DNA from 4 places in the Rhizobium sp. 268 genome. Region 4 is predicted to be linked to each of the others. Evidence: riboswitches for the same ligand, from Rfam matches in the RefSeq annotation. Region 4 holds a riboswitch; each other region holds the start of a gene.

Region 1 (7,274 bases), 290 kb from region 4:
AAACGCGTCATGCCGGATACGACATTGCACGACGAGGCGAACCTGCTGGTCTTCCCAAATCTCGACGCCGCCAACATCACGCTCGGCGTGGTCAAGTCGATGACGGACGGCCTGCATGTCGGCCCGATCCTGCTCGGCACCGCCCTGCCCGCCCACATCCTGGCGCCTTCAGTCACCTCCCGCGGCGTCGTCAACATGGCCGCCCTCGCCGTCGTCGAGGCATCGCAGCCGGCGTAAGCCGGTTGCCGCCAACGTCAGCCATCGGCTATCGACAGGCGTCCCCTATCCGCGAGCGCGTCCGCGCGCTCGTTGCCGGCAATCCCCGAATGTCCCTTGCACCAGGCAATGGTCACCAGGGCGTTTTGGGATAGCTGAAGATCGACGGCTTTCCAGAGGTCCGCATTGTCGATCGTTCGCCGTCGCCCATGTCCATTCGGGCTGCTTTTCTTCCAGCCGTTGTTCTTCCAGATATGTCGGCGGCTGTTGCAGCCTTTGACGGCATAGACGGAATCGGACCAGATGATCGCGGGTTCTCCGGCTGTTTGGCTGTTGATCCACATGGCGGCCCTGAGAACGGCGGTCAATTCCATGGCATTATTGCTGGAATCGTCGACGCCACCGAAGTCGGAGGCGATTTCCACCGCATCGCGATAAGCGACAAACGACCAGCCTCCATGCCCGGAACCGGGCTCATAACAACCGTCCGCGAAGAGGTGAAGGCCGTGTTGGGCTTCCGTCACGCCTGATGTCGGTGCAAAGGAAGGGATCTCGTCGGGGATGCTTGTCATTTTCACCGCGTCTCTGGCGATTGCTGGATAAGATCAGGAAAATACGCTAATATTTTCTTTGAGCTTATTAAGAGAAATCCGTTAAGGGAAAACGCGCGGCCGATTGAAGTCGCATTCGACCCACCGACCGTTTGCTCATTCCGGGACGACGCCGTGAAACGCCGAAACCTGTCTCTCGCCCTTCTCCTCGCCTTCGCAGCGCCCGCCGTCGCGCAGACCAATGCCATCTGTGAGGACCTGCGCGGCCGTCTCGCCGACCTGCCGCGCTCGATCGGCAATGGCAACGGCCCGGAAGCACGCCAATATGCCAGTGCCATGGCCGAGCAGAACCTCGAGCTTCGCAAGGTGCGTAACGATCTGCGCAACTACGGCTGCACCTCGGGCAGCATGGTGGTGATCGGCGGCGAGAATGCCGATTATTGCACCGAGCTGTCGCAGGCCGAAGGCCGGATGATCGACAATATCGCTTATCTCCAGGACCGCCGCAACGAGCTGGCCGGCCGGAACGGCGCCGATGACGACCGCCGCGAACTGATGGCCGCGCTCGACAGCAACGGCTGCAACAGCGAGAACTTCTATGCGCCTTCCGAGCGCAATGCCAACGACCCTGCCCCGAGCGTCGAGGAGCAGGCGATGCGTTCGGACACTTTCATTCCGCTCGGCGGCAAAGAGGCCGATCCGCGCTACGGCCTGCCGCGGGCCGATATGCTGTCGCCGGTCAGCACCATCTGCGTGCGCAGCTGTGACGGCGGCTTCTTCCCGATCAGTTCAAACACCACCTCGGTCGATTTCGGCCGCGACGCCCAGACCTGCGCCAAGATGTGCCCCGGCATCGAAACCCAGCTTTTCTATCGCGACGTGACGAGCACGGAAGCCTCGAACATGATCTCGGTCGCAACCGGCACGCCCTACAGCGCCATGAAGAACGCCTTCGCTTACAAAAGCCGCGCGCCCGGCGAGAAAAACGCCTGTGCCTGCAATCTCACCGCCTATTACGACGAGATGCGCGGCAAGCAGGCGATAAGCCAGCCGCCGCCACAGGGCTCGATCACCACCATCCGCACCAATCCGCCGGCGAAGGATACAGCGGCCGCCGCCGCGCCGCAGCCATCGGTTCCAGAGCGTCCCTACGACCCCACGCAGAACAAGGTCCGCCAGGTCGGCCCGCAATTCCTCGCCGGCGACCAGGGCTCGATCGACCTTGCCAATCCTGCCGCACCTGGCCCGCAGCCGCAGCAGCAGTGATCGCTACCTCTCGTTCCTTCCCCAGCCATCGTGGAAGACGAGTTCCTCAAGCGGTAGCCGCTGCCGCCAGCCTTTGACCGAGAGTTCCGGCTGGTCGTAGAGCCGGTCGACGAAACCGGCGCAGAGCCAGGCAACCGCTTCGATATGCTCGGGGATGCCGAGAATGGTCTTCAGGTCGGCTTCGTGAAAGATGCTGACCCAGCCAATGCCGATCCCTTCGGCGCGGGCCGCCAGCCAGAGATTCTGGATGGCGCAGACTGTCGAATAGCTGTCCATTCGCGGATTGTGCGTGCGCCCCAGCACCACGCTGCCGCTGCGGGTGGGATCGCAGGTTACGCAGATACCGAGCGGCGCCTCCACGATGCCTTCCAGCTTGAGGGAGCGATAGACCTGCCGCCGCTCGCCCTCAAACATCAATGCCGCTTCCTCGTTGGCCTTGGCAAAGGCATCGCGGATGCGCGCTCGCACCGTTGGACTTCTCACCAGAATGAAATTCCACGGCTGCATGAAGCCGACGGAGGGTGCGTGGTGCGCGGCGGTCAGCAGCCGTTCCACCACGTCGTCGGGCAAGGGCTCGGGCAGGAACTGGCTGCGAACGTCGCGCCGCGTCATGATCGCGTGATAGACGGCCTCGCGTTCGGCCAAGGAAAAACCGGACGCCACGGACAGGGCATCCTCATCAAAGGGTCGCATCGTCAAATCCCCAACAACGCAACCGCCCGCCGTCCGCGCGGGTTGGGTCTATCTTGCCAGGCCGGTCTTCTGACTTGGCGTCATCCGTCTGCCGCAGCCTTCCCGGCGAAAGCCAGTGGCATGATAAAGCGGCAAACGTCGGCCTTACAGCGTTGGGCACGTTTCGGTCTCGCACCGAATTCCCGATTCTCCCGCTTGAAAAGCGGGCACCTGACGGCGCATCTATTTCAGCAAACCGGCCCTGCGGCAAGCGGCCTCATGCCGCATTCACCCGTATGTGACATCGATCGCGTGGACAGGTGTGCATCGCTGCCGTAGAACCGAACAGATCCTAACCGACGCCTGTGGCGCCGCAATTTTCCTCTTTGCACCCAGTTGCCCGTGCCCCGCCTGACACCCATGATCCTTGCGGTCGCCCTGTTCATGGAACAGATGGATTCGACCGTCATCGCCACCAGCCTGCCGGCGATCGCAGCCGATATCGGCACCTCGCCGATCGCGCTGAAGCTTGCCGTCACCAGCTATCTCGTGGCACTGGCGATCTTCATCCCGATCAGCGGCTGGATGTCGGATCGTTTCGGCGCGCGCAACATCTTCCGTATGGCGATCTTCGTCTTCATGATCGGCTCAGTCGCCTGCGCCTTTTCCAATTCGATTGCGGCCTTCGTCGTCGCGCGGCTGATCCAGGGCGCCGGCGGCTCGATGATGACGCCGGTCAGCCGTCTGCTGCTGGTCCGGGGAACGCCGCGCCACGAACTCGTCGATGCCATGGCCTGGCTGACCATCCCCGCGCTGATCGGCCCGATCATGGGGCCGCCGATCGGTGGTTTCCTCACCACCTATCTCACCTGGCACTGGATCTTCTGGATCAATGTCCCGATCGGCGTGCTCGGCATCATCCTCGTCACGCGTTTCCTGCCGGCGGTCGAGCCTCGCAGTCCACGGCCGATGGATTTTCCGGGCTTCTTCCTTTGCGGCATCGGCTTTTCTGGCTTCGTCTTCGGCCTGTCGGTGATCAGCCTGCCGGCCGTGCCTGTCATCTACGGCTATGTCACGGTGGCCGTCGGCATCCTTGCCGGCCTCCTCTATCTCCTGCATGCCCGCCGCGCGCCCTATCCGCTGCTCGATCCGAAAATGTTCCGTTATCCGATGTTCCGGGCGGCGATCCTCGGCGCCTCGAATTTCCGCATGGGCCTCGGCGCCCTGCCCTTCCTGATGCCGCTGATGCTGCAGCTCGGCTTCGGCCTGACGCCGCTGCAATCGGGCTCGGTCACCTTCGTCAGCGCGCTCGGCTCCATGGGGTCGAAATTTGCCGCTTCGCGCACCTTCAATGCCTTCGGTTTCCGCACCGTGATATCGATCACCACCTTGCTGGCGGCAATCTTCCTCGGCATCAACGGCCTTTTTACCAGGGAGACGCCGCTGCCGCTGATCATGGCCTGCCTGCTGATCGGCGGCCTGTTCCGCTCCATGGCCTTCTCAGGCGTCAACGCCATGGCCTTCGGCGATGTCGGTGAGGCCGACAGCAGCCAGGCGACCGCGATCAACGCCGTTGCCCAGCGTATATCCATGGCAATGGGTGTGGCGATCGCCGGCGGCATCCTCGAAATTTCGAGCAGCCTCCACGGCGGCAGGCTTCTGGTCTCGGATTTTCACACCGCCTTCTTCAGCGTCTCGGCGATTTCGGCGCTGGCCTGCATCACCTTCCTGCGCCTGCCGCGCGATGCCGGCGCCGAACTGACGACGCGCCGCCGCAAGCACCGCCAGGCCGAGCCGGAAGAGGCCATGGCGGAAAACAGCCCTTGATCCCGCTGGCCGCCGTTTCGCTATCCCATTCCACTTTATGATTTCTTCACACATCGAAGACAGACTGCGTTTGCGCGTTTTGGGTCGCACAGGGGACATGGGCATGAGTGCTCATGCTGCGACCGCCGGCGTGGATGCCTGTATTGATAGGCTGGTCGGAAACATATCTGACCGAGCCCGCGTTTCGAGGCCCCCGCGGCATGTTCCATTTTTTGAAAACGATGCCTCTGACAGCCAAGCTGGCGGCGATTATCGTGACCGTCAACCTTTGCGGCATCTCCGCCTTTGCCACCTACACCTGGATGTACGAAACCAGGGCGTTGATCGATGGCGCCAAGGCGAACTGGTCCAAGGATGTGGAGCAGTTTGCGTCTCTGGCCGCCGGCGGCGTGAAATGGGGCAAGGCGAATGCTGTGCGCGACGCCTATTCGCTTTACCGCGACGACCCCTCGCTTGATCTTGTGCAGTTTGCCGCCTTCAACGCCGAACCTGCCGCCGTCGATACGTGGACACGTGACGGCATCAGCGGTTTGCCGGCACCCGCCGATCTCGCAAAGAGCCTCAGCACCAAGCCTGAGAAAACGACGATCGATGACAGCGGAATATCTGCCGGCGTTGTTACGATCATTGCGCCGCTTCCGTTGGATAAATCAGGCAAGGCGACCGGCTACGTCGTCACCAACTGGTCGGTCGAAAAAATCGCTGCCGAAGTCAAGCAGAAGGTCCTGATTTCGCTGCTGACGCAGTTCGTCATCACCGCCATCGCCGTTGTCGCCTTTCTTCTCGCCATGCGCAGCCTCGTCGGCCGCCCCCTCAGGGTTCTCAGCGAGCGGATCAGCGCGCTGCAGAAAGGCGATCTGGCCTCTCCCGTTACCTACAGGGAAAACGGCGACGAGATCGGTTTCCTCGCACGTGCCTTGGAAGTCTTCCGCAACGAGGCGATTGCCAAGGTCGAAAGAGAGCAGGCCGCGGCCGAGCAGAGCGCCTCATTCGACGCCGAACGGGCGCGCAACGCATCCTTGACGGAGGAAGCCAGCAATGCTCAGCGGCAGGTCATGACAGCGCTCGCAAATGAATTGGAAAAGCTCGCCGCCGGCGACTTCTCGATACACCTCGCCGATCTCGGTCCTGAATTCGATAAACTGCGGCAGGATTTCAACCGCATGGTCGAAGCGGTTGCGGCCGCATTGACCGAGATCAAGATCGCTTCAGTCGCAGTGGAAGGAGGATCGAGCGAGCTTGCCTCCTCCGCCGATCAGCTCGCCAGGCGGACCGAGCAGCAGGCAGCAGCCTTGGAACAGACCGCCGCCGCATTGGATGAGGTGACCACCACGGTCAGAATGTCATCGCAACGGGCTGAGAGTGCCGGGAAGCTGGTCGAGGAAACGAAGCGCAGCGCGCATGTCTCGGCGACCGTGGTACGCGACGCGATCGGAGCGATGGACAGGATCCAGACCTCGTCGAGCCAGATCGGCCGCATCATCGGCGTCATCGATGAAATCGCCTTCCAGACCAACCTGCTGGCGCTGAACGCTGGCGTCGAGGCGGCGCGTGCTGGCGAAGCCGGCAAGGGTTTTGCCGTCGTCGCACAGGAAGTGCGGGAACTTGCCCAGCGGTCCGCCAATGCGGCGAAGGAAATCAAAAACCTGATCAGCGTCTCCGGCCAGGAAGTGGCAGCCGGCGTCGGGCTGGTGAACGAAACCGGCGATGCCCTCTTGAAGATCGAAGAGCAGATCAACCGCATCAGCGACAGCATCGCTTCCATCGTCCAGTCCTATCGCGAACAGGCGACCGGCCTGCAGGAAATCAATGGCGCCATCAACCAGATGGATCAGGCCACCCAGCAGAACGCGGCAATGGTCGAAGAGACCAACGCGGCCTGCCAGGAGCTGCGCACACAGGGACGCCTTCTGCAGGATTCGGCCGGCAGGTTCACTGTCGCAGCCTCTGCCGCCAGCCAGCCCAAAGCCACTCAACCCGTTCGTCAATCTCGTCCGGAACAGAGGGCCTTGTCGCAGCGGCATGCGGGCAACACCGCCATCGCCGCTTCTCCCGATGCCTGGGAAGAGTTCTGACGCAAACGTCGTTCAATAAGCTTTCAATCCTCAACACCCCAAAAATCGGGAAGGGAACAGTTATGAAGAAAGTCGTGACCGCATTTCTTTTGGCCTGCACCGCAGTCGCCGTGCCTATGGGCGTATCCATGGCGCAGGATGCGAAGCTCGCCCCGATCTCCGACTACGTGACAAGCGACATAAAGCCCTGGCTGAACGATCCGGTTATCATCGAGGCCATCAAGGCGCAGAATGCCGCAAACGCCAATCTGGGCCAGGCCGATATCGACGCCCTCGACAAGAAGTGGCGCGCCGAGGTCGATGGTTCCGACCATTCGATGATTGACGGCGTGCTCGGCAATGCGCTGTCGAAATTCCTTCAGGAAAAGAAGGCTGCCTCCAATGGCAAGATTGCCGAGATCTTCGTCATGGATGCAAAGGGGCTGAATGTCGGCCAAAGCGATCCCACCTCCGACTACTGGCAGGGCGACGAAGGCAAGTTCCAGAAATCCTTCGGCGCCGGCAAGGACGCCGTCTTCGTCGACGATATCGAAAAGGACGAATCGACCCAGGCGCTGCAGTCGCAGGCAAGCGTCACGATTTCCGATGACAAGGGAACGCCGATCGGCGCCATCACCGTCGGCGTGAACGTCGACGCCCTCTGATCTCGGCTTCTCCTTCATATCGC
Region 2 (7,274 bases), on a different contig from region 4:
CGAATTCGCCGTCATCTGGTCGGGCTTCTTCAACTTCCTCGGGGTGCTGACCTCGAGCGGCGCCGTCGCTTTCGGCATTCTGGCGCTGCTGCCGGTGGAACTGATCCTGCAGGTCGGCTCCGGCTCCGGCCTTGCCATGGTCTTTGCGCTGCTGATCGCCGCGATCGTCTGGAACCTCGGCACCTGGTATCTCGGTCTGCCATCGTCGAGCTCGCATACGCTCGTGGGATCAATCATCGGCGTCGGCCTCGCCAATCAGTTCCTGGCGCCGGCAGGCACGGCGACGAGCGGTGTCGACGGGTCGCAGGCGACCAATATCGGCCTGTCGCTGCTGATCTCGCCGCTGATCGGCTTCGGTCTATCCGCGGTTCTGCTGCTGGTGATGAAGCTTCTGGTGCGCAACAATGCGCTCTATGCCGAACCGAAGGGCAACCAGCCGCCGCCGCTTTGGATCCGCGCGATCCTGATCTTCACCTGCACCGGCGTCAGCTTCGCCCACGGCTCCAACGACGGCCAGAAGGGCATGGGTCTGATCATGCTCATCCTGATCGGCCTGGTGCCGACGGCCTTCGCGCTGAACCGCACGCCTGATGTGAACTATCTCGAGGCCTACAAGTCGGCATCGGTCCAGGTCGAATCCGCGCTCGCCAAATATGTGAAGCCGGGCGTTACCGTCACGGACTACAAGGCGGAGGTCAGCAACGCGGTCAAGAACAAGATCTGGACGGACGCGACGACACCGGCCCTGCAGCAATATATCCATCGGACAAGCGCCGAAGTCGCGGCCTTCCCGACGCTCGAAGCGGTGCCGACCAATCTCGTCGGCAACGTCCGCAACGACATCTACCTGATCGGCGAGGCGCTGAAGCTGATCGACAAGCAGAAGCTGCTACCGATGGATGCCGGCGATCTCAGCGCGGTGACGAACTACCACAAGGCGGTCGACAACGCGACGAAGTTCATCCCGCTTTGGGTGAAGGTGGCGGTCGCGATCGCGCTTGGCCTCGGCACGATGGTGGGCTGGAAGCGCATCGTCGTCACCGTCGGCGAAAAGATCGGCAAGACGCACCTGACTTACGGCCAGGGCGCGGCAGCCGAAGTCGTGGCGATGGTCACCATCGCTTCGGCCGATCACCTCGGCCTGCCGGTCTCGACCACGCATGTCCTGTCGTCAGGCGTCGCCGGCACCATGGCGGCGAACGGTTCCGGCCTGCAATGGTCAACCGTGCGCAATATGCTAATGGCCTGGGTGCTGACCCTGCCGGCCTCGATCGCGATCGCCTTCGTGCTCTTCGTGATCCTGCGCCAAGTTTTTTAAGACATAGCGTCAGGCCGTGGAGGCCAGACTGGCATTGCGATCGCTGATGAAGATGCCCGCCTCGGCGGCGGGCATTGCCTTGCCGAAAAGATAGCCTTGGCCGATGTCGCAGCCAAGCTGCAGCAGGAAGGCAAGCTGGCCGTGCTCCTCGACGCCTTCGGCAGTCGTCTTGATGTTGAGGCTCCGGCCGAGGCCAAGCATAGCGCGGACGATCTTTTCCTGGCGTTCGTCGCCGCGATAGGTGGCGATGAAGCTTTTGTCGATCTTGATCTTGTCGAAATGATAACGGGCGAGCTGGGCCAGACTCGAATAGCCCGTGCCGAAATCGTCGAGCGCGATCTGGATGCCGGCCGCGTGCAGCTCGTCGAGGATGACGGCGGCGACGACGGGATCCTGGATCAGCGCGTTCTCGGTGATCTCCACCTCCAGGCGCTGCGGCGGCAGCCGGCTTGCCGCAAGGACTTTGAGAATACGCGACGTCAGAAGCCTGTCTTCCATCTGCACCGGCGAGACGTTGAAGGACAACATCACATGGTCCGGCCAGGTGAGTGCGTCGCTGCAGGCCTGGGCGAGAAGATCCTCGAACAATGCGGTGATCATCCCGTTTTCCTCGGCGATATCGATGAAAACAGGCGGCGGTATGTTGACGCCATCGTCACTGATCCAGCGCGCCAAGGCCTCGAAGCCGCAGAGCTGACCGGTCTTCAGGTCGATCAGCGGCTGATAAAAGGGTTTGATCGCCTTGCTGGAGATTGCGGCGCGCAATCTGGTTTCCAGCGCTGCGCGTTCCGTGACCTTGTCCTGCATGGCCGGTTCGAAAACGAAATAATGGTTGGGGCCGCGTGATTTCGCCTCGTACATGGCGAGGTCGGCCCGATGAGCGGCATCCTCCAGCGGTTCGGTTCCCTCGGCCCAGCGGTCGTAGCCGACGCTGGCGCCGACTTCGACGGCAAAACCATCGATATGGATCGGCCTGGTGACCGCCTGGATCAGCAGCTTGGCAAAGCGCTCCTCCCGCTGCGCTGTCAGGGCAAAGGCTACAATGATGAATTCGTCGCCGCCGAATCGATAGACGCAATCGGCATTGCCGAGCGCGCAGATCCGCCGGGCAACCTCGATCAGCAGAATGTCGCCCCCCTTGTGGCCGACGAGATCGTTGACTTTCTTGAAGCCGTCGAGATCGACGGAGAAAAGCGTGACGTTCTCGTCCCACTCCTCGATCTGGTCCTCGTCGTCCTTGATCGGCCGTGAGAGGATCTTGCGTTCGAAGGCGTAGCGGTTCGGCAGCTTGGTCAGATGGTCGTGGGTCGCGGTCCAATCGGCCTTCGCCTGGGCGGCGGCGCGCAGTTCCGTTTCCTTGCGCAGGTCGGCGATGCGCAGCACCGAATAGATGAAGCTCATGGCGCCGGCGATGCCAAGCGCCAGAACGAGTTTGTCGGCGCCGTATTCGCCGAAACCGGTCATGAAGAAGACAAGGCTGTCGTCAAGCTGCAAAAGCGCGCCGAGGAGCCAGAGAGTTATCCCAAGCCCGACGATCGATACGCATTGCCTTCCGGCCCTGCTCTGGAAAAACACCGGCATGTGGCCTTCTCCATCTCCACCATCTGCCGAACTATCATGAAAGTCTGAAATGTTCGTTGAAACCAGAAGGCGAATTTTTGGAGGCGGCAGCCTGTTGCTGCACCGTTGAGGGACTGAGGATGCTGAGCCGGGACGGGAAAGAACCAAGGCGAGCGTGCTGGTGCATCGCTCGCCTTTTCTCGTGCTTCAGGCGGTGACGATCAGCAGCGGAACGCTGACGATGAGACCGACCAGAACCGTGATTGTGGCGACACGCATCAAACGCAGACGACGCGTGCGCTCCCCACTCCAATCATATGTCATTCTTCCATCTCCTTGGGAAAGGAAGTAGTCCCGGTCAAACCCGGTTCAATAGAGATGACGCGATTTGCTTGTGTAAGGCTGGATAAAATGAGGAGCCGCTAATACGGAAAGCGCAGAGACCAGCGGCTGCCATTGCTGGTCATGCAAACGATGGCGAGCGGCTCGATATCGCTCCGCCAGAAGGAGGAGTGCGGCGCCTGAAGCACATGGGCGACCGCCGCCCGGATCACGGCCGCGTGGCTGATGGCAATCACATGGCCGCCGAGGGCGGATTCACCGTCCATCCAGCCGGCGACGCGTGTTCTGAGATCAAGAAGGCTTTCGCCACCATGCGGGGCCGCTTCCGGATCGCTCATCCAGGCCACGAGGTTCTCCGGCTCTTCGGCCTCGATCGTTGTGATCGACCTGCCGGCCCAGCGGCCATGGTCGCAGTCACGCAGCGCCTGATCTATCCGGGCTTCGAGGCGGAGCGCGTCAGCGGTCTGGCGGGCGCGCAAAGCGGGGCTGGTGGCGATACGGTCGGCGCGGGGTGGGGCAGCCATCCGGCCGGCGTCTTCCGCCGCCTTGCCTTCCAGCGGTTCGTCAAGTGGGAACAGCGTCTTGCGGCTCGCCGTCGTCGCGCCGTGGCAGATCCAGGTGAGGCGCGTATTCACAGTCTTCCGATCTCCCGGGGTGCAGTGGGACGGCCCTTTGCCGGCTCGTGAAGTTTCGTTGACAGTCTCTTCGGCGAGCAGATATAACCGTGTTGTTGCGGGTTTGGAAGCCGGTGGAAATCCGGCGCGGTCGCGCCACTGTGACCAGCGTGTTGAAGCTTTTTCACGCTGGAAGTCAGACCTTACCGCACAAACACTCTTTCGACTGAACGCGTCATTCCGGAGGAATACATGTCTGACACCACTTTCGCGCCCGCCGCGGCGCCGGCCCCGATCCCCGTCGGCGAAATCCTGCCCTGGGCGATCTTCGGCGGCCTGCTGATGCTTATCGCCATCTATTTCGTTGGCACCGAGGAAGGCGCGATGGCGCTGTTCAACGGCATGTATGTGCACGAATTCGTGCATGACGCCCGCCATCTCCTTGGCTTTCCCTGCCACTAGGGAGATATTGACATGGTTGGAAACCTTCTCCTTCGCGGCATGCTCGCGGGGCTGCTCGGTGGCATCCTCGTTTTCGCTTTCGCCCATGTCTTCGGCGAGCCGCTGGTCGATGCGGCGATCGCTTTCGAGGAGGCGAGCGCCCAGGCGGCCGGCGAAGCTGCCGAACCTGAAATCGTCAGCCGGGCCACCCAGGCCGGTCTCGGCCTTTTCACCGGCGTCATGGCTTACAGCATCGCCGTCGGCGGGCTTTTCGCGCTCGCTTTTGCTTTCGTGCACGGCCGCGTCAGCAATCTTTCGGCGCGCGGCACCTCGGCGGTCATCGCCATTTTCGCCTACGTGGCGATCGTGCTCGTTCCCGCTATCAAATATCCGGCCAACCCGCCGGCGGTCGGCAATGCCGATACGATCGGCGTCAGGACCGAGCTGTTCTTCCTGATGATTGTCGTCTCGCTCGCCGCGCTGATTGCCGCGGTGGCGCTGTCGCGCCGTCTTTCCGAGCGTTTCGGCCTCTGGAACGGCGCGATCATTGCCGGCATCGCCTATCTCGTCTTCATCGTGCTCGTGCTCTATCTGCTGCCGCCGATCAACGAGGTGCCGGAGAACTTCTCGGCCATGGTGCTCTGGCGTTTCCGGACGACAACGCTCGCCATGCATGCGATCCTCTGGGCAACACTTGGCCTTGGCTTCGGGGCGCTGGCGGAAAAGCGGCTTGCTGCGAAGGGCGGCCAGCGGAGCCGGCCGGCAACGGCACTCCGCTGAACGCAATGAAGGGCGCCGTTTTGCCGGCGCCCTTGGGTTTTCAAGCGACCATGAAAAGCAGCAGAGCCATATCAATCCTGTCGGCGGCCTTTGCCGCCGCCTTCTTTTGCATGCCTGCTGAAAACGCCCTTGCTCATAGTCGCAGCGCCGGCGGCAGCCAAGCGGGTCTCGATATCCCAGAAATTTCGCATGGCGAGATGGCGGTGATTTCGCACTATCGCGGCCGAATTATCGGCCTGTGTCCCGCGCAGTCGATACAAACGAGCCCTTCCGCCGCGTTCTGAACTATGCCGAAATCCAATATTCCTATTGTCTTTGGGGGCGGATGCCGGGCAGCGTGGCCGACGAGGAAAGTCCCTTCAACGAATGCGCCCACGCCTACCTCGCGGCGACGAAAGCTGTGTTGATGGCGATGCGCGAGATGCCAGGGGAGCGGGCTGTGGCGAGTGAAATCATTTCCGCGGTCGACGCCGACATGGTGCGGCGCGGGCTTGCGCTCATCACCTGCCGGTTCAGCGGCGAGGCCTTCAACACCGCCGGTCTCGTCAATCCACGCTGGAGCAAGGTGCCGCTTCATCCCGCCAGCATGGCGTCGCTGACGGCGCTCGCCTTGATGCTCGGGCTTGGTGTCCTTGCGCTGGGCCGCTTTCTGCGGCCGAAGACTCAATCGTCGGAATAGCGCTGCTCGCGCCACGGATCGCCATACATATGATAGCCGTTCTTTTCCCAGAAGCCGGCTTCGTCCTCCGGCATCAGTTCGATGCGGCGCAGCCATTTGGCGCTTTTCCAGAAGTAAAGATGCGGCACGACGAGGCGCATCGGGCCGCCGTGGTCCGGCGTCAGCGGCAGGCCTTCCCAGGATGTCACTAGGATCGCGTCCTCGGCGGCGAAGTCGGCAAGCGGCAGGTTGGTGGTATAGCCATCATAACTCGTCAGCATGACGTAAGCGGCTTCCGGCTTCGGCATGGCGAGATCGAGCAGATCGCGCGTGGAAACACCCTTCCATTTGTTGTCGTAGCGCGACCAGGTGGTGACGCAGTGGATATCGCTGACCTTGGTGCTCTGCTCAATCGCGTGGAAGTTGGCCCAGGTGAGGGTGAGCGGGGTTTCGACAAGGCCGCGCACTTCGAGACGCCAGGTTTCGGTGGATATGACGGGCTGCTGGCCGAGATCGAGCACCGGCCAGTTCTTGACGAGGTGCTGGCCGGGCGGCAGGCGCTCGGTTTCAGGGCGGGCTATGCGACCAGTCAGGAACTTGCCCTCAGCCGCCCAGCGCCGCTTGGAGCTGGTGAGCTTGCTATCGGCGGGCGTGTTGTCGTCACTCATGATAGGGTTCCCTTGCGATGCAGCAATAGGATATCGGCCTTTGCCGGGTGTCAAGTTCGACGGCCCTTGGAAATCGCTGCCGGTATTATTAGACTTGGGTATGCCTCACTGGGGAGTGGAGGCGGAAAGGGGAGGAGCCGGATCTGTCTTCGAGATATCGTGCGATAGCGGCGTTGCTGGTGGTGCCGGTGATCATCTTCGCCTTCTTCACCTATGGAAGCGCGATCGCGACGCGCGCCTATATGGGGGAAGCCTCGGCGCAGGCGGGAACGGCGTTGCGCCTTGCCGTCTCGGCCCTCAGCGGTCACCTCAACCGCTACGAGGCGCTGCCGGCACTGATCGCCGATCACGACGACATCAAGGAACTGGTGAGTGCACCCGAGGATGCGGTCTTGCGCGATGCGGCCAATCTCTATCTCAAGGAGATCAACGGCCTGCTGAAATCCTCCGACATTTATGTGGTCAAGCCTGATGGAGAGACCATCGCGGCCAGCAATTACGATGGACCGGGAAGCTTCGTCGGGCAGAATTTCAGCTACCGGCCTTATTTCCAGGACGCGATCGAAGGCCGGCAGGCGCGGTTCTATGCACTCGGCACTACCTCGCTAAAGCGCGGCTATTATTTCTCGGCGCCTATCAGGGTGGAGGCGGATATTCGTGGCGTCATCGTCTTCAAGGTCGATATCGACATGATCGAAGCCTCCTGGGGCGGCGGCGAATACAAGATCTTCGTTTCCGATCCGGAGGGTATCATCTTCATGTCGGGCAGCCCGGAATGGCTGTACGGGGCGATCCTGCCGCTGACGGCTGACCGTATCGCACGGACGGAAGCGTCGCGGCGTTATGCCAATGCCAGGCTGACAGAGTTGCCGGTGTCGCGCCAGCGCTTTGAG
Region 3 (7,274 bases), on a different contig from region 4:
CCGTATAGAAATAGATATTGGTGAAATCGACGCCTTCCTCCGAGCCGTAGAAGATGCGTTCGCGGGCAAGATAGCCGTGCAGGTTCATCTGGCCGAGACCGATCGCATGGCTCTCGTCGTTGCCCTTTTCGATCGAGGGAACCGAGGCGATGTGGCTCATGTCGGAGACCGCCGTCAGCGCCCGGATCGAGGTCTCGATCGTCTTGCCGAAATCGGTGGAATCCATGGCCGCGGCGATATTCAGCGAGCCGAGATTGCAGGAAATATCCTTGCCGAGGTGCTTGTAAGAGAGGTCGTCGTTGTATTCGCTTGCCTTGCTGACCTGCAGGATCTCGGAGCAGAGATTGCTCATCGAAATGCGCCCGGCGATCGGGTTGGCCCGGTTCACCGTATCCTCGAACATGATGTAGGGATAACCGCTCTCGAACTGGATCTCGGCGATCACCTGGAAGAATTCACGCGCCTTGATCTTCTTCTTCGAGATGCGAGCGTCCGCCACCATCTCCCGGTACTTTTCCGTCACCGAAATCTCGGTGAAGGGCACGCCGTAAACGCGCTCCACGTCGTAAGGCGAGAACAGATACATATCCTCGTTGTTCTTGGCGAGTTCGAAGGTGATGTCGGGCACGACGACGCCGAGCGACAGCGTCTTGATGCGGATCTTCTCGTCGGCATTTTCGCGCTTTGTGTCGAGGAAGCGCATAATGTCGGGGTGATGGGCGTTGAGATAGACGGCGCCCGCGCCCTGGCGCGCACCCAGCTGATTGGCATAGGAGAACGAGTCTTCGAGCAGCTTCATGACCGGGATGATGCCGGAGGACTGGTTTTCGATCTGCTTGATCGGCGCGCCGGCCTCACGGATATTCGTCAGCGACAGAGCCACGCCGCCGCCGCGCTTCGACAGCTGCAGCGCCGAATTGATCGAGCGGCCGATCGATTCCATATTGTCCTCGACGCGCAGCAGGAAGCAGGAGACAAGTTCGCCACGCTGCTTCTTGCCGGCATTGAGGAAGGTCGGCGTTGCCGGCTGGAAACGGCCGGAAATGATCTCGTCGACCATGTCGCGGGCAAGGGCCTCGTCACCCCGCGCCAAGGTCAGCGCCACCATGCAGATGCGGTCCTCGTAGCGCTCGAGATAGCGCTTTCCGTCGAAGGTCTTCAGCGTATAGCTGGTGTAATATTTGAAGGCGCCGAGGAAGGTCGGAAAACGGAATTTCCTCGCATAGGCCTGATCGAACAGGTCGCGGACGAAATTGAAGGAATACTGGTCGAGAACCTCCTGCTCGTAATAACCCTCGGTGACGAGGTAATCGAGCTTTTCCCTCAGATTGTGAAAGAACACGGTGTTCTGGTTCACATGCTGCAGAAAATACTGCTTCGCCGCCATGCGGTCCTTGTCGAGCTGGATCTTCCCCTCGTCGTCATAGAGGTTCAGCATCGCGTTCAGCGCGTGATAGTCGAGCGTCTCCGCCGCTTTCCAAGGGCGTTCGCCGGCGGGATGAGCAAAAGTGTTATGCGGTTTTGCGCCCGCATCCCGCGTCAGAGTTGTTCCCGTGTCCAAAATTGTTCCATTCCGTGTTTGACGTTGGCGACATCCTCGGCCGTGCCCATGAGCTCGAACCTGTAGAGGTAAGGCACCTGGCATTTTTGCGAGATCACGTCGCCGGCGAGCCCGTATGTCTCGCCGAAATTGCTGTTGCCCGCGGCAATCACGCCGCGGATATGTCCTCGGTTTTCCGCATCGTTCAAGAAACGGATCACCTGCTTGGGAACGGCACCCTTGCCACCGTCGCCGCTGTAGGTCGGCACAATGAGAACGAAGGGTTCGCGAATAGGGAACGCCTCTGCGCCGCTAGCCGGAATGCGCGCCGCGCGCAGTCCGAGCCTGGCGACGAAGCGATGGGTATTCTCGGAGCGGCTGGAATAATAAACGATCAGCCCCATCGCCTTTTTCCTCGGGTCAGGAGAGCGCGCTGATCATATCGGGGCGGAAACCCGCCCAATGCCGCTCACCGGCGATCACGACCGGCGCCTGCATGTAGCCGAGGCTGCGGACACGATCGAGCGCTTCGGCATCCTGCGAGATATCGACGATGTCGTAATCGACGCCCAGCCGGTCGAGGGCGCGATAGGTGGCGGTGCACTGGACGCAGGCGGGTTTGCTGTAGACGGTAACGCTCATCATGTTCCTCGTGATGTCAAAGAATTCAGGACGCAAGACTGAGATCGGGCGCCTTGCAGCGTCCGGGGCAACATTTGGTGATATGGCAAAGTCGGCGTTTAAACGCCTGATACGATCCCTCTCGGGATTTGCGCGGGCGGCGGCCTTGATATTCTGGACATGACTTCAACCCCGAAGTGCTCATGCGGACGTTCGGGGCAGCGTAACAGGCGCGGATCATTCCGCTGTCATTCACGCGACCTTCCGGACACCCCGCCCGTGGACATCTAGTTCAAGGCAGGTCTCCTGGCTTGCGGGTCGAAGCACCCTGCCCCAGCCTTCCCGAGGCATCATGCCTCAGTGACCTGAAATCGGACAGTTGCTCGCCGCTTACAGTTGCGGGGGCAGCTCCGGCCTTGCTGCGCCGTCATGGCGAAACGCACCGTATTCCCGTCTTAGCCCGCGATCCGACACGAATCGAAGGAACCTTGAACACTAGATATAGTACGCGAATCCGAAATCACGTCAACGGATGGTTTGTGCATTGCGTTACGACAGGTTTGAAATCGCTACGTTCCTGTGAAAAACATGGCCAACGAAGGCTTAACGAAAAGAGGCTGTCGAGAAGGCCGAAACGAAGAGAGCCGGCCTATAGCCGGCTCTACGATTGTCGATTCCGGATCGCCCGCATCGTCGCTGCGAAGAGAGTTTATCCCTTGACCCGCAACAACCTCAGCGCGTTGATCGTCACCAGCACGGTCGCGCCGGTATCGGCGAGAATCGCCGGCCAGAGCCCGGTGATGCCGGCAATCGTCGTCACCAGGAACACCGCCTTCAGCCCGAGCGCTATGCTGATATTCTGCAGGATGTTGCGCATCGTCCGTTTGGACAGTTCGATCATCCGCGCCACGTCGCCGACGCGCCCGTGCAGCACGGCGGCATCGGCCGTCTCCAGCGCCACATCGGTGCCGCCGCCCATGGCGATGCCGATATCGGCGGCGGCCAGCGCCGGAGCATCGTTGATGCCGTCGCCGACCTTGGCGACGATGAAGCCCTGGCGCTTCAATTCGCCGACGACCCGCTGCTTGTCCTCAGGCATCATCTCGCCGCGCCAGTCGATGCCGAGCATCTTGGCAACAGCTGCTGCCGTCCGCTCGTTGTCGCCCGTCAACATCATCGCCTTGACGCCGGCCGATTCGAGCGTTGAAAGCCCAGCCTTGGCATCCGCGCGCGGCTCGTCGCGCATGGCGATCAGGCCGGCTGCAACACCATCGACAAGCAGCACCGACACGCTCTTGCCCTCGTCGTTCAGAACGGTAATGCGTGCATCCTTTTCCCCATCGAGCGCCCCGCGCTCGCGAGCAGCGGATGGGGACAGCAGATCGAGCGTCTCACCGCCCACTTTGCCGCTGACACCCTTGCCCGGCAGCGCTTCCAGTTCGAAAGCCGGCGGCACGGGAACACCGTCCGCCTTGGCGCGGTTGAGGATCGCCAGCGCCAAGGGATGGCTGGAGCCCTGCTCCAGCACTGCCGCTCGCGACAAGACCTGCGTCTCACTCAATCCGAAGGAAACGATATCGGTCACCTGAGGCTTGCCTTCCGTCAGCGTGCCTGTCTTGTCGAAGGCGACCATCGTCACCTTGCCGAGCGTTTCCAGCACTGCGCCGCCCTTCATCAGCAGCCCGCGCCGCGCGCCTGCTGAAAGCGAGGCAGCAATCGCCGCCGGCGTCGAGATGACAAGCGCGCAGGGGCAGCCGATCAGCAGAATGGCAAGGCCCTTATAGACCCATTCGCTCCACGAACCGTCGAACAAAAGCGGCGGAACGACCGCCACCAGCCCCGCGACAACCACAACGCCGGGCGTGTAGTAACGCGAGAACCGATCGATGAAACGTTCGGTCGGCGCCTTCGATTCCTGCGCCTCTTCCACCAGCTTGACGACGCGGGCGATGGTATTGTCGGCAGCCGCCGCCGTGACGCGAACCCTGAGCACTGCGTCGCCGTTCACCGTTCCGGCAAAGACGACGGCATCCACACCCTTGCGCACCGGCGTGCTCTCGCCGGTCACCGGCGCCTCGTCGATCGCGCTCTCACCGGAGACAACGACGCCGTCCGCCGAGATCCGGTCGCCAGGGCGAACCATGATGACGGCGCCGACCGAAAGGCTTTCCGCTGGCACCTCCCGTGTCTGCCCATTGTCTTCGAGTAACGCGGTCTTCGGCACCAGCGACGTCAGCGACTGGATGCTTTCGCGCGCCTTGCCCGCTGCCACCCCTTCCAACAGCTCGCCAACGAGGAACAGGAACACAACGGTTGCCGCCTCTTCGCCGGCATTGATGATGACGGCGCCGACGGCGGCGATCGTCATCAGCATCTCGATCGAAAACGGTGTGCCTGAGAAAGCGGCCATGACGGCACGCCGCGCGATCGGCACCAGACCGATCAGCATGGCAACGATGAAGGCATAGGATGCAATCGCCGGCACGAGATGGCCGACGGTGTAGGCGACAACGAGTGCCGCACCGGAAAGGATGGTCAGCCGACCCTTCTCACTCTGCCACCAGGGACCGGCTATTGGCGCATGGTCGTGCCCGTGCAGCCCCTCGATTTCCTTCTCGCCATGATCGTCGTGGTCATGACTTGCATGGTCATGGCTATGGCCTGCATGATCGTGGCCTTCATGATCATGCACCGCATGTTCGTGGTCATGGTCCGCCTGATCGCGGTGATCATGTCCATGGTCGTGACGATGCTGCGGACCGCGTTCATGTGCTGGCGCAGCGTTTCCGGAAAGCGGCGCGACGGAATAGCCAAGCCCGGTTACCTTCTTCTCGATCGCCTTGAGATCGCTGCTGCCATCGTGCCGGACAGTCATCGTGCCCGCCATCACCGAGACGGATACATCGGCGACACCCGCCACGCGTCTGACCGCCGTATCGATCTTGGTTGCGCAGGAGGCGCAATCCATGCCGCCAACCCGATATCGTGTCTCGCTCTCTGCCATGATCCGCTTCCTTGTCAAACAGAAGCATCCCTCCTACATCCTCTAGTGACTAGAGGTGCAAGAGGAAAATCATGAAAAAGATCACGATCGGTGAAGCCGCCCGCCAGAGCGGCGTCAAGGTGCCGACGGTGCGTTATTACGAGAGCATCGGCCTGCTCGCGGCGCCGAGCCGCAGCGAAGGCAACCAGCGCTCCTTCGAACCTGCCGATATCAGTCGCCTCGCCTTCATCCGCCATGCCCGCGAACTCGGCTTCGAGATCGAGGCGATCCGCACGCTGCTTACCCTGCAGGATGATCCGCACCAATCCTGCGCCTCGGCCGATGCTATCGCCAAGGCTCGTCTCGTCGAGGTCGAGCAGCGCATCCGCAGCCTGATGGCGCTGAAGGCCGAGCTGGAAACCATGGTGGAAGGCTGCGGCCACGGCCGCGTCGATCAATGCCGCGTCATCGAGGTTCTCGCCGACCACGGCCAGTGCACGCATTCGCATCACTGAACCCGCCCTTGCGGGCAAGGCGCAGCCGCGCCAAAACGGCACCAGAAAGAATCGGGCAAAGACATCCATGGACCAGAAGCGAATGGCCATCATCGGCGGCGGCCCGGCGGGACTGGCGGCCGCCGAACTGCTGTCGCTCTCCGGCCATGCGGTGACGGTCTACGACGCCATGCCAACCTTCGCCCGCAAGTTTCTGCTGGCCGGCAAGTCGGGACTGAACATTACCCATTCCGAGGATTATGCCCGTTTCGCCACGCGCTTCGGCGCCGCTTCTTCCCGGCTGCGGCCGGCTCTGGATGCCTTTACCCCTGGCGATATCAGGGATTGGGCGGCAGGGCTCGGGACGGAGACCTTCATTGGTTCGTCCGGTCGAGTGTTCCCGAAGGTAATGAAAGCCTCTCCCTTGCTGCGCGCCTGGCTCAGACGATTGGAGGCGCAGGGCACAACGCTCCGCACCCGCCATCGCTGGATCGGTTTTGCCGATGAGGGCTATGTTTTCGAAACGCCGGAAGGACGCAGTATCGTCCAGTGCGACGCCGCCCTGCTGGCACTCGGCGGCGCAAGTTGGCCCCGCCTCGGCTCCGACGCGCGCTGGCTGCCGTGGTTATCGGAAAAGGGTGTCGAGATCGACGCCTTCCAGCCCGCCAATTGCGGTTTCGTCGTCGGCTGGAGCCAAAACTTCCGCGAGCGTTTCGCCGGCGAGCCGGTGAAGTCGGTCGTCGCCACCTCCGAAGCCGGAACCTTTCCTGGCGAATTCGTCATCACCGCAGGCGGTATCGAGGGCAGTCTGGTCTACGCTCATGCGGCGAGCCTCCGCGACCGGCTGCTTAACCGCGGCAGCGCCGCCCTGACGCTCGACCTCGCCCCCGGCCGGACAGTCGAAAGGCTGCACCGCGACCTCACGCGGCAGGACGCCAAATCGAGCTTCTCGAACCGCCTGCGCAAAGGTGCCGGCCTCGACGGCGTCAAGGCGGCATTGCTGCGGGAACTCGCTCCCGAGCGCGATCGAACCGATCCCGGACGTCTCGCCGGCCTGATCAAGGCCCTACCAGTCCCGGTTCTCGAGACGAGGCCGATCGCCGAGGCGATCTCCTCGGCCGGCGGCATCCGCTGGAGCGGCATCGACGGCGGCTTCATGTTGAAGGCGGTGCCAGGCACCTTCGTCGCCGGCGAAATGCTCGACTGGGAGGCGCCGACCGGCGGCTATCTCCTCACTGCCTGCCTGGCGACCGGCCGGGCCGCTGCGCGCGGCATCGAGGCCTGGCTGCACAGATAGGCCCCGGCGCTCGCAGGTACTCAGCGGAAAACAAGACCTTCCCTGAATCAGGCCGAGGCTGGATGAAACGTCATGACAAGGCCATTCATGCAGTAGCGAAGTCCGGTTGGCTTCGGACCATCATCGAAGACGTGGCCCAGATGGCCGCCACAGCGACTACAATGGACGGCCGTGCGCGCCATCCCGAAAGTGGTGTCGTTTGTGGTTCCGACAGCATGGTCGAGCGGTGCCCAAAAGCTCGGCCAGCCGGTTCCGCTGTCGAATTTGGTCGCCGAGGAAAAGAGCTTTTGGTCGCAGCCGGCACAGGCGAAGGTGCCCTTCCGCTCCTCATGCAGCAGG
Region 4 (7,274 bases):
CTTCGAGATCAGCCGGAGAATGTCGAGCTGGTGCTGGATATCGAGATGATTGGTCGGCTCGTCGAGCAGCAGCTCGCCCGGCGCCTGCGCCAGCGACCGCGCAATATGGACGCGCTGTCGCTCGCCTCCCGACAGCGTCTGCCAGAGCTGGCCCGCCCTCGCCTGCATGTCGACCCGCAACAGCGCCTCCTCGACCGCGGCATCATCCTCCGCGCCGAAGGGCGCAAGCATCCCGCGATGCGGCGTGCGGCCGAGCCGCACCACGTCGCGCACGGTCAGTTGCGTCTCGGTCGTCGATTGCTGCTCGACGAAGGCGATGCGCCGCGCAAGGGCGGCGCGCGACAGCGAAGCGATATCGTCGTCGCCCAGCCGGATGACGCCGCTGCGGACCTTGCGCAGCCGGCAGATCAGCCTCAGCAGGCTCGATTTGCCGGACCCGTTCGGCCCGAGCAGACCGAGCACCTTGCCCTTTGCCACCGTCAGGCTGACGCCGTTGACGATGACCGTGTCGCCTGCGGCGAAACTCACCGCGTCGATCGTAATGCTCATGCGCTCCTCCGCACGCGATAGAGGATGACGGCAAAGGCTGGCGCGCCGAAGAGCGCCGTAACAACGCCGATCGGCAGGACCTGCTGTGGGATGATGATGCGCGAGACGATATCGGCGCCGACCATGTAGATCGCGCCGCCGAGTGCTGTTGCCGGCAGCAGCCGCCGATGGCCCGGCCCGACGAGGAAGCGGGCGGCATGGGGAATGACCAGGCCGACGAAGCCGATCGAGCCGACCATGCTGACGACGCTTGCCGTCATCGCCGCTGTCAGGCCGAACAGCAGGATCTGGACGCGGCGCACCGCAATGCCGAGCGAGGCCGCCGCATCCGTACCGAAGGCGAAGGCATCGAGCGCCCTGACATGGGCCATGCAGATGACGAAACCTGTGAGCGCGATCGGCACCGAGAGATAGACATCCGGCCAGCGCACGCCGCTGAGCGAACCCAGAAGCCAGAACAGGATGCCCCGCGCCTGCTCGGCATTCGCCGATGTCGTCACGATGTAGGAGGTCAGCGCAGTGAAGAGCTGCGAACCGGCGACGCCGCACAGGATGATGCGTTCGCCGGTTCCTCCCGCACCCGTCGCCAGGAAGCCGACCAGCAGAAAGGCAATGACCGCGCCGATGAAGGCGCCGCTGGAAAGGCCAAGAACACCGTAGCCGAGGCCGAGGATCATCACGCAGACGGCTCCCGTCGAGGCGCCGGCGGAGATGCCGAGCACATAGGGTTCGGCCAGCGGATTGCGCAGCAGCGCCTGCAGCACGGCGCCGCAGAGCGAGAGCGACGCGCCGGCGCTGGCCGCAACCAGCGCCCGGCTCAGACGATAATCCCAGACGATGCCCTGGTGGATGCGGCTGAGTTCGAACTGCGTTCCGAACAGCCGGTTGGAGACGGCCTCCGCCGTTGTCGCCAGCGGGATCGCGATCTCGCCGATCGAAACGGCAAGGCTGATCATCAGTCCGAGAAGGAGAAGGGCTGAAATGGTGAGCGCGGCGAGCGCCCACCATCCTTGTTTCCTGACCGACGCTGCCTTCACTGCGAGAGGCCGAAGGATTTGATGCCGTTCGCCAAGGTCTCGATGCCGTCGATCGTGCGGATCGTTGGGTTCATCGATTGCGCGTCCATCATCACGAAGTGCCTGTTCCTGACGGCATCGAGTTCCTTGGTCACGGGGTCGTTCTCGAGAAAATCGATCTTGACCTTCGGATCGTCGGCGGCGTAGCGGCGCCGGTCCATGGTGGCGAGCACGATGACGGCCGGGTTCGCCTGGGCGATGGTTTCCCAGCCGACCAGCGGCCATTCCTCCTCGGTGGTGACGACATTCCTGGCGCCGATCGCCTTCAGTATATAGGCAGGCGCGCTGTTCTTGCCCGCAATGAAGGCGTCGCCGTTGACTTCCTTGCTGGAGAACCAGAAGACGATGGGCAGGCTCTTGCCCGATGCGGCTGATATCGAGGCGACGGCATCCGCCTCGCGCTTCTTCAGCTCGGAAATCAGCGCATCGCCGCGCTCCTTCACGTCGAAGATCTCTGAGAGTTCGGCGATTTCGCGATAGATCAGCGCCATCGTGAACAGCTCCTTGCGCACACCGTCGCCGCCATCGGTGTTGACCTTGGCGACGCAATCGGCCGGCGAAAGATAGGTATTGATCCCGAGATCCTGAAACTGCTCCCGCTTGCCGACGGAGCCCTGCGCGCCGACATGCCATTCGAACTCGGCCGCCACCAGGTCGGGCTCCTGTCCGACGACGGATTCGAAGCTCGGATCATTGTCGGCGAGACGCTTTATCCTGCTGTTCGCCGCGGCATATTGCGGCAGCACGGGACCGACCCAGACGGCCGTGCCGGCGATCTTGTCGGCAAGGCCGAGCGAGAAAAGAATTTCGGTCATTCCCTGGCCGATCGAAACGATCTTCGACGGCGCCTTCTGGAAAGTCACCTGCTCACCGCAATTGGTGATGGTCAAAGGATATTGGGTGGCAGCAAGGCTCGGTGCCGCAAGGCCGATCAGCCCGAAGGCAAATGTCATGGTGGCGAGAATCTGGCGCATGAAAAACCTCGATTGAAGGAAAAAGCACGGTTATGCCGCACGCGCGGCCGAAGGCACGCTGACGCGCGCGCTAGCCGCAGGAGGCCCAATCGAGACGGATGCATGCCGAAATTCGGCGAAGGTTCAGAAGGTCAATCATGTCTGTTCCTTATCCGGGCATCCCCGCCCGGTTGATTGGATCGTGATTGACGGCAGGTCTCCTGGCTTGCGGATATAAGTCGTTCATCCGCCTTCCCGCGATATATCGCAGTGGCAGGGCCATAAGCCCTTCAGAGATGGCCAGTCGCTGGCCACAGCTGAGATGATCGACAATCCGCTTACAGTTGCGGGGGCAGCCACGGTCTCGGTCCCTACTGGGTCGTCCTCACCGTGTTCCCTATTAATCCCCTTGGAGTCATCTTCAGGGAACCGTCACCGCCAGTTACGTCGCCCGCCCGCACGACGTCAATCATTATTGCGGAAGATTGGGTTTGGTGGGCGAAATATGGAGACGGAACGTCGGAGCGCTGTTGGCCGGTATGATGCCAGCATTCTCATCCCCAGGATGGAGCTCTCTTAAGCATCCTACTATTCCCGCTGTCGTGGGCGCGGCATCCACCAACCTCCCTCATGCTGAGGTGCGCAGCCCGAACGGGCGAAGCCTCGAAGCACGCCGCAACGCTGCTCCCTGCGTTCCTACAACGCATCCAGCGGAATCTTCAGATACCGTCGCCCGTTCGCCTCCGGTTCGGGCAACCGCCCGCCGCGGATGTTGACCTGCAGCGCATGCAGCATCAGCTTCGGTTTCGGCAGCGTGCGGTCGCGCGCCTGGCGCAGCGCCACGAAGCCGGCTTCGTCGATGCCTGATATATGCGGATTGGCGCGCTTCTGGGCGGCTACCGTGCTTTCCCAGCGCGGGTGACGGCCGCCAGGCTGATAGTCGTGGCCGGAAAAGAGCCGGGTCTCCTCGGGCAGCGACAGGATCGCCTGGATCGAGTGCCAGAGAGCGCTGGCGCTGCCGCCGGGAAAATCCGTGCGCGCCGTGCCGGTATCCGGCGTGAACACGGTGTCGTGCACGAAGGCGGCGTCGCCGATCACATAGGTCACCGAGGCAAGAGTATGGCCGGGCGAGAACATCACGCGGGCTCTAAGCCCGCCGATCTCGAAAGTGTCGCCATCAGCAAACAGCCGGTCCCATTGCGAGCCGTCGGTTTCGAGTGCCGGCCAGTTGTAGATTTCCTTCCAGAGCACCTGCACGTCGGTGACATGGGCGCCGATCGCCGTCGGCGCGCCGGTCTTTCCTTTGAGATAGTGCGCGGCGGAGAAATGGTCGGCATGCGGATGCGTGTCGAGGATCCACTCGACCGTCAGCCCTTCGCTGTCGATATGCGCGAGGATGGCATCGGCATTGGCCGTTCCCGTCGCACCCGACATTTCGTCGAAATCGAGCACCGGGTCGATGATGGCGCAGCGTTTCGTTACCGGGTCTGAAACGACATATTGCACACTGCAAGTGCGGGGTTCGAAGAAAGCCTTCACGACAGCCGCCTGCCCTGCCCGCTTTTCCAGCCAGCGGCGCGCGCCGGCAAGATCGAAGCCGAGGTTTTGACCGAAGGCCTCGACGTCCCCGGGCTGCATCCGCCCGTCAAGCACCTCTCCGAGCGCATAGAGCGTCAACGCCCGGGTGCCGCTCTTGCAATGAGCGACGACCGGCCCGTTTGCTTGCATCATCGCCCTCTGGAAGGCGCGGATATCGGCCTCGGTAATCTCGGGCCCTTTCACCGGCACGAAGCTGTAGGCGAGCCCCACGGCAGCGGCAGAAGCCTTTTCCGCCGCATCGCCCGGCTGCCCCGGCTCCTCGCCATCCGGCCGGGCATTGATGACGCCGGCAAAACCGTCCGCCGCAAAAGCAGCAAAACCGGCGGCATCGGGCTGCCCCGCCACCGATATCAGCTCATTGACCCTTACGGATGTCATCGAAGCCCCCGCGCTGCCTGCATCGGCAGTATCGCATGTATATCGGTACAATCTCACAAGTATATTGCCGAGCGCAAGAATAGTCGCTTGGCACTCCGTCGCGCCTGCGCAGGCCGGTGAATGTGGGCGCCAAGACACTCCCGATAGTCGCCCGGCCCGGCGCAGCCAGTCAAAACGACAGCGTTGCCGCGCCCTCTTTGATTTCGGCATGCATGGCGCTGGCGCCGACGATGACGATGCCGTCGAGCATGTCTTCCTGCGTATAACCGCGCGAGGTGACGCAGGGCGGGCAGGCCCAGATCGTGCCGCCGCGCTGCTGGAAATTCTCGATAAGCGTCGACAACGGATCGAGCGGCGGCACATGCGTCATCCGTTGGCCGCCCTTGCGCACAAGGTTCGCAGCCTGCGTCGTCACCCTCACGCCGCCGGCTCGTTGAGCATAGCCTCGATATTGTAACCGTCAGGATCGAGAACGAAGCAGGCATAGTAGTTGTCGGCATATTCCGGCCGCGGGCCGGGCGCACCATTGTCCCTTGCGCCGGCTTCAAGTGCTGCGCGATAAAATGCCTCGACCTCCGCCCTGCTTCGGACCCGGAAGGCAACGTGCAAACGGGTCAGAGGCGGCTTGTCGTCAGTGTGCTGGATTTCGAAGAGGCTGCCACCGACATCGAAAGCCCAGAAAACGCCTTCCTTCCCGAAGGTAGCCCAGAGGGTCGAAAGCGCGTTCATAAAATACCTTGCTCTTTTCAAGGTCACTGACCGCCATGGTGATATGATCGATCATGCCGTGCATCCTATCGTTCAAGCATCCCATGATAGTCGAATCCGCGGCGGAAAACACACAAAACCCACGCGATATCCAGCAATGCCGGCCGCCTCCGTTAGCTCCGACCGGGCGCTCGACATCGGCAACAATATCGGCCTAAAGTCCAGGCGCGATGGACTGGATAACGCTCGCAAATGCCTTACGGGATCAGCCTCAAATGTCTGAACGAGACCGCATCGCCGGTTTTCAAACTCTGGGATGAAGCGGCGGCATTCGAAGAGACGGCTTCGATGCGGACCTTGAATTATCCTCCCCATCTGACCCTCGCAGTTTATCAGGCGTTTGATGCAGATCGATTGGGCGAGGCGCTTGAAAGTGTTTTCCGCGCGCGCTCCACCGTCACCTTAGCCTTTTCGGGCATCGGCTATTTTCAGAACGAGTTCCTCGTTCTCTGGGCGCGCCCGATCCCAGACGACGCTCTTCTCCAACTGCACGCGGCTTTCCATCGAAAGATTGATCCTGCCTTCTGTCATGGGCACTATCGACCCGGCAATTGGGCGCCTCACTGCACCATTGCAGCGAAAGTGCCGGAGGCGAAATCAGCGGCCGCGATCAAATGGGCGAACGAAAATAGCATGCAGTTCTCGGTAAATTTCGATGCCGTCGATTGTGTCCGGTTTCCGCCTGTGGAGATATTGAGCGAGATCAGGTTGGCGCCGCGATGATGCTGCCGGCACAAGGCCACATCGGCGGCGGCCTGATGACTCGACGCCAGTCGCAGAATCCACCGCTGCGACTGACATTTTCAAACCATGCTCCAAAGCCGCTAATGCATGTCGCCAGGAAGTGTGCAGCGGTTCCGGGAGAACGACATCCATTCAACCAAAGAGCTAAAGCGCGTCGCATGAATCAAGTTTGATGCGACGCGCTTTCGACGCGCCCCACTCCATCAGCTGACGCGGCAAACAGCGCGGCGCCAACCTCGCCGGACAGCAGCATCTCGTTGCGCGCCCGGCCCGGCCCGATCATCGGCAGGCGGTCGGCGAGTTCGGCGACGCGGCAGTCGAACAGAACAGGCATGTTCACCTCGATCATCTCCAGGATCGCATCATCGAGTTCGGCGGGCCTCTCGCAGCGAATGCCGTGTCCGCCATAGGCTTCCGCCAGTTTCACGAAATCCGGATTTCCGTGCTGCCGAACCGATCCCTGATCGCCGCTGTTGAGAATGAAGATCTTGATGGGCGCGTTGTGCTGCACGGCGGCCGACATTTCCTTCATCGTCATCTGCACGGAGGCGTCACCGGCCATGTCGATGACGAGGCTGTCGGGATTGGCGATCTGCACGCCGAGGGCGGCAGGCAGCCCGTATCCCATCGTCCCCAGGCCGCCTGATGTCATCCAGCGGTTCGGCTGCTCGAAGCCGTAATATTGCGCCGCCCAGATCTGATGCTGGCCGACCTCCGTCGTGATGTAGGTATCCCGATCCTTCGTCAGGTCGTAAAGCCGCTCGATGGCATATTGCGGCATGATGACGTCCTCGCGCACCGCATAGGAAAACGATCGCCGTGCGCGCCAGCCCGCAATCATGCTCCACCAGTCGGCCAATCTCGCCCGGTCCGGCGCCCGGCAGCGCTCGCCAGAGACGAAGGAATTCGGCAAGCACGCCGCCCGCATCGCCCTGGATACCGATATCGGCGCGCACGGTCTTGTTGAGCGAGGCAGCATCGATATCGATCTGAATCTTCCGGGAATGCGGTGAAAAACCATCGACGCCGACGGCCAGCCCGCCGTCGAAGCGCGCCCCGATGCACAGCATGAGGTCGCAGTCCTGCATTGCCATGTTGGCCTCATCGGAGCCGTGAAGCCCGGCCATCTTCAGCCAGTTCGGGCCGGAAGCCGGATAGGCGCCGAGCCCCATCAGCGTCGACGTGACGGGAAAGCCGGTGAGATCGA

The links. Region 4 has a riboswitch for cobalamin ahead of OS035_RS10745 (ABC transporter substrate-binding protein). Riboswitches for the same ligand answer to the same signal wherever they lie in the genome.
Region 1: linked by a shared signal. The riboswitch ahead of bluB (5,6-dimethylbenzimidazole synthase) and the one ahead of OS035_RS10745 (ABC transporter substrate-binding protein) in region 4 are both predicted to bind cobalamin.
Region 2: linked by a shared signal. The riboswitch ahead of OS035_RS16405 (CbtB domain-containing protein) and the one ahead of OS035_RS10745 (ABC transporter substrate-binding protein) in region 4 are both predicted to bind cobalamin.
Region 3: linked by a shared signal. The riboswitch ahead of nrdH (glutaredoxin-like protein NrdH) and the one ahead of OS035_RS10745 (ABC transporter substrate-binding protein) in region 4 are both predicted to bind cobalamin.

Annotation. Positions count from the first base shown of each region.
Region 1 is NZ_JAPPSO010000004.1:121,804-129,077, forward strand. It holds gene OS035_RS09270 (NADP-dependent malic enzyme) at 1-237, shown strand, start outside; gene OS035_RS09275 (ribonuclease H family protein) at 255-788, opposite strand; gene OS035_RS09280 (DUF2865 domain-containing protein) at 942-2,033, shown strand; gene bluB (5,6-dimethylbenzimidazole synthase) at 2,037-2,726, opposite strand; cobalamin riboswitch at 2,769-2,955, opposite strand; gene OS035_RS09290 (MFS transporter) at 3,126-4,532, shown strand; gene OS035_RS09295 (methyl-accepting chemotaxis protein) at 4,733-6,607, shown strand; gene OS035_RS09300 (hypothetical protein) at 6,670-7,251, shown strand.
Region 2 is NZ_JAPPSO010000007.1:327,092-334,365, forward strand. It holds gene OS035_RS16390 (inorganic phosphate transporter) at 1-1,318, shown strand, start outside; gene OS035_RS16395 (putative bifunctional diguanylate cyclase/phosphodiesterase) at 1,328-2,899, opposite strand; gene OS035_RS16400 (histidine phosphatase family protein) at 3,301-3,855, opposite strand; adenosylcobalamin (AdoCbl) riboswitch at 3,932-4,074, shown strand; gene OS035_RS16405 (CbtB domain-containing protein) at 4,087-4,296, shown strand; gene OS035_RS16410 (CbtA family protein) at 4,309-5,055, shown strand; partial or broken gene OS035_RS16415 (hypothetical protein) at 5,106-5,734, shown strand; gene OS035_RS16420 (sulfite oxidase-like oxidoreductase) at 5,719-6,381, opposite strand; gene OS035_RS16425 (sensor histidine kinase) at 6,561-7,274, shown strand, end outside.
Region 3 is NZ_JAPPSO010000031.1:7,140-14,413, forward strand. It holds gene nrdE (class 1b ribonucleoside-diphosphate reductase subunit alpha) at 1-1,561, opposite strand, end outside; gene nrdI (class Ib ribonucleoside-diphosphate reductase assembly flavoprotein NrdI) at 1,540-1,944, opposite strand; gene nrdH (glutaredoxin-like protein NrdH) at 1,961-2,182, opposite strand; cobalamin riboswitch at 2,441-2,667, opposite strand; gene OS035_RS31785 (heavy metal translocating P-type ATPase) at 2,871-5,165, opposite strand; gene OS035_RS31790 (MerR family transcriptional regulator) at 5,237-5,659, shown strand; gene OS035_RS31795 (TIGR03862 family flavoprotein) at 5,727-6,935, shown strand; gene msrB (peptide-methionine (R)-S-oxide reductase MsrB) at 6,983-7,274, opposite strand, start outside.
Region 4 is NZ_JAPPSO010000004.1:410,286-417,559, forward strand. It holds gene OS035_RS10735 (ABC transporter ATP-binding protein) at 1-549, opposite strand, end outside; gene OS035_RS10740 (FecCD family ABC transporter permease) at 546-1,586, opposite strand; gene OS035_RS10745 (ABC transporter substrate-binding protein) at 1,583-2,599, opposite strand; cobalamin riboswitch at 2,773-3,027, opposite strand; gene blh (bifunctional sulfur transferase/dioxygenase Blh) at 3,275-4,555, opposite strand; partial or broken gene OS035_RS10755 (DsrE family protein) at 4,725-4,952, opposite strand; partial or broken gene OS035_RS10760 (VOC family protein) at 4,973-5,339, opposite strand; gene OS035_RS10765 (2'-5' RNA ligase family protein) at 5,516-6,046, shown strand; partial or broken gene ilvB (biosynthetic-type acetolactate synthase large subunit) at 6,231-7,274, opposite strand, start outside.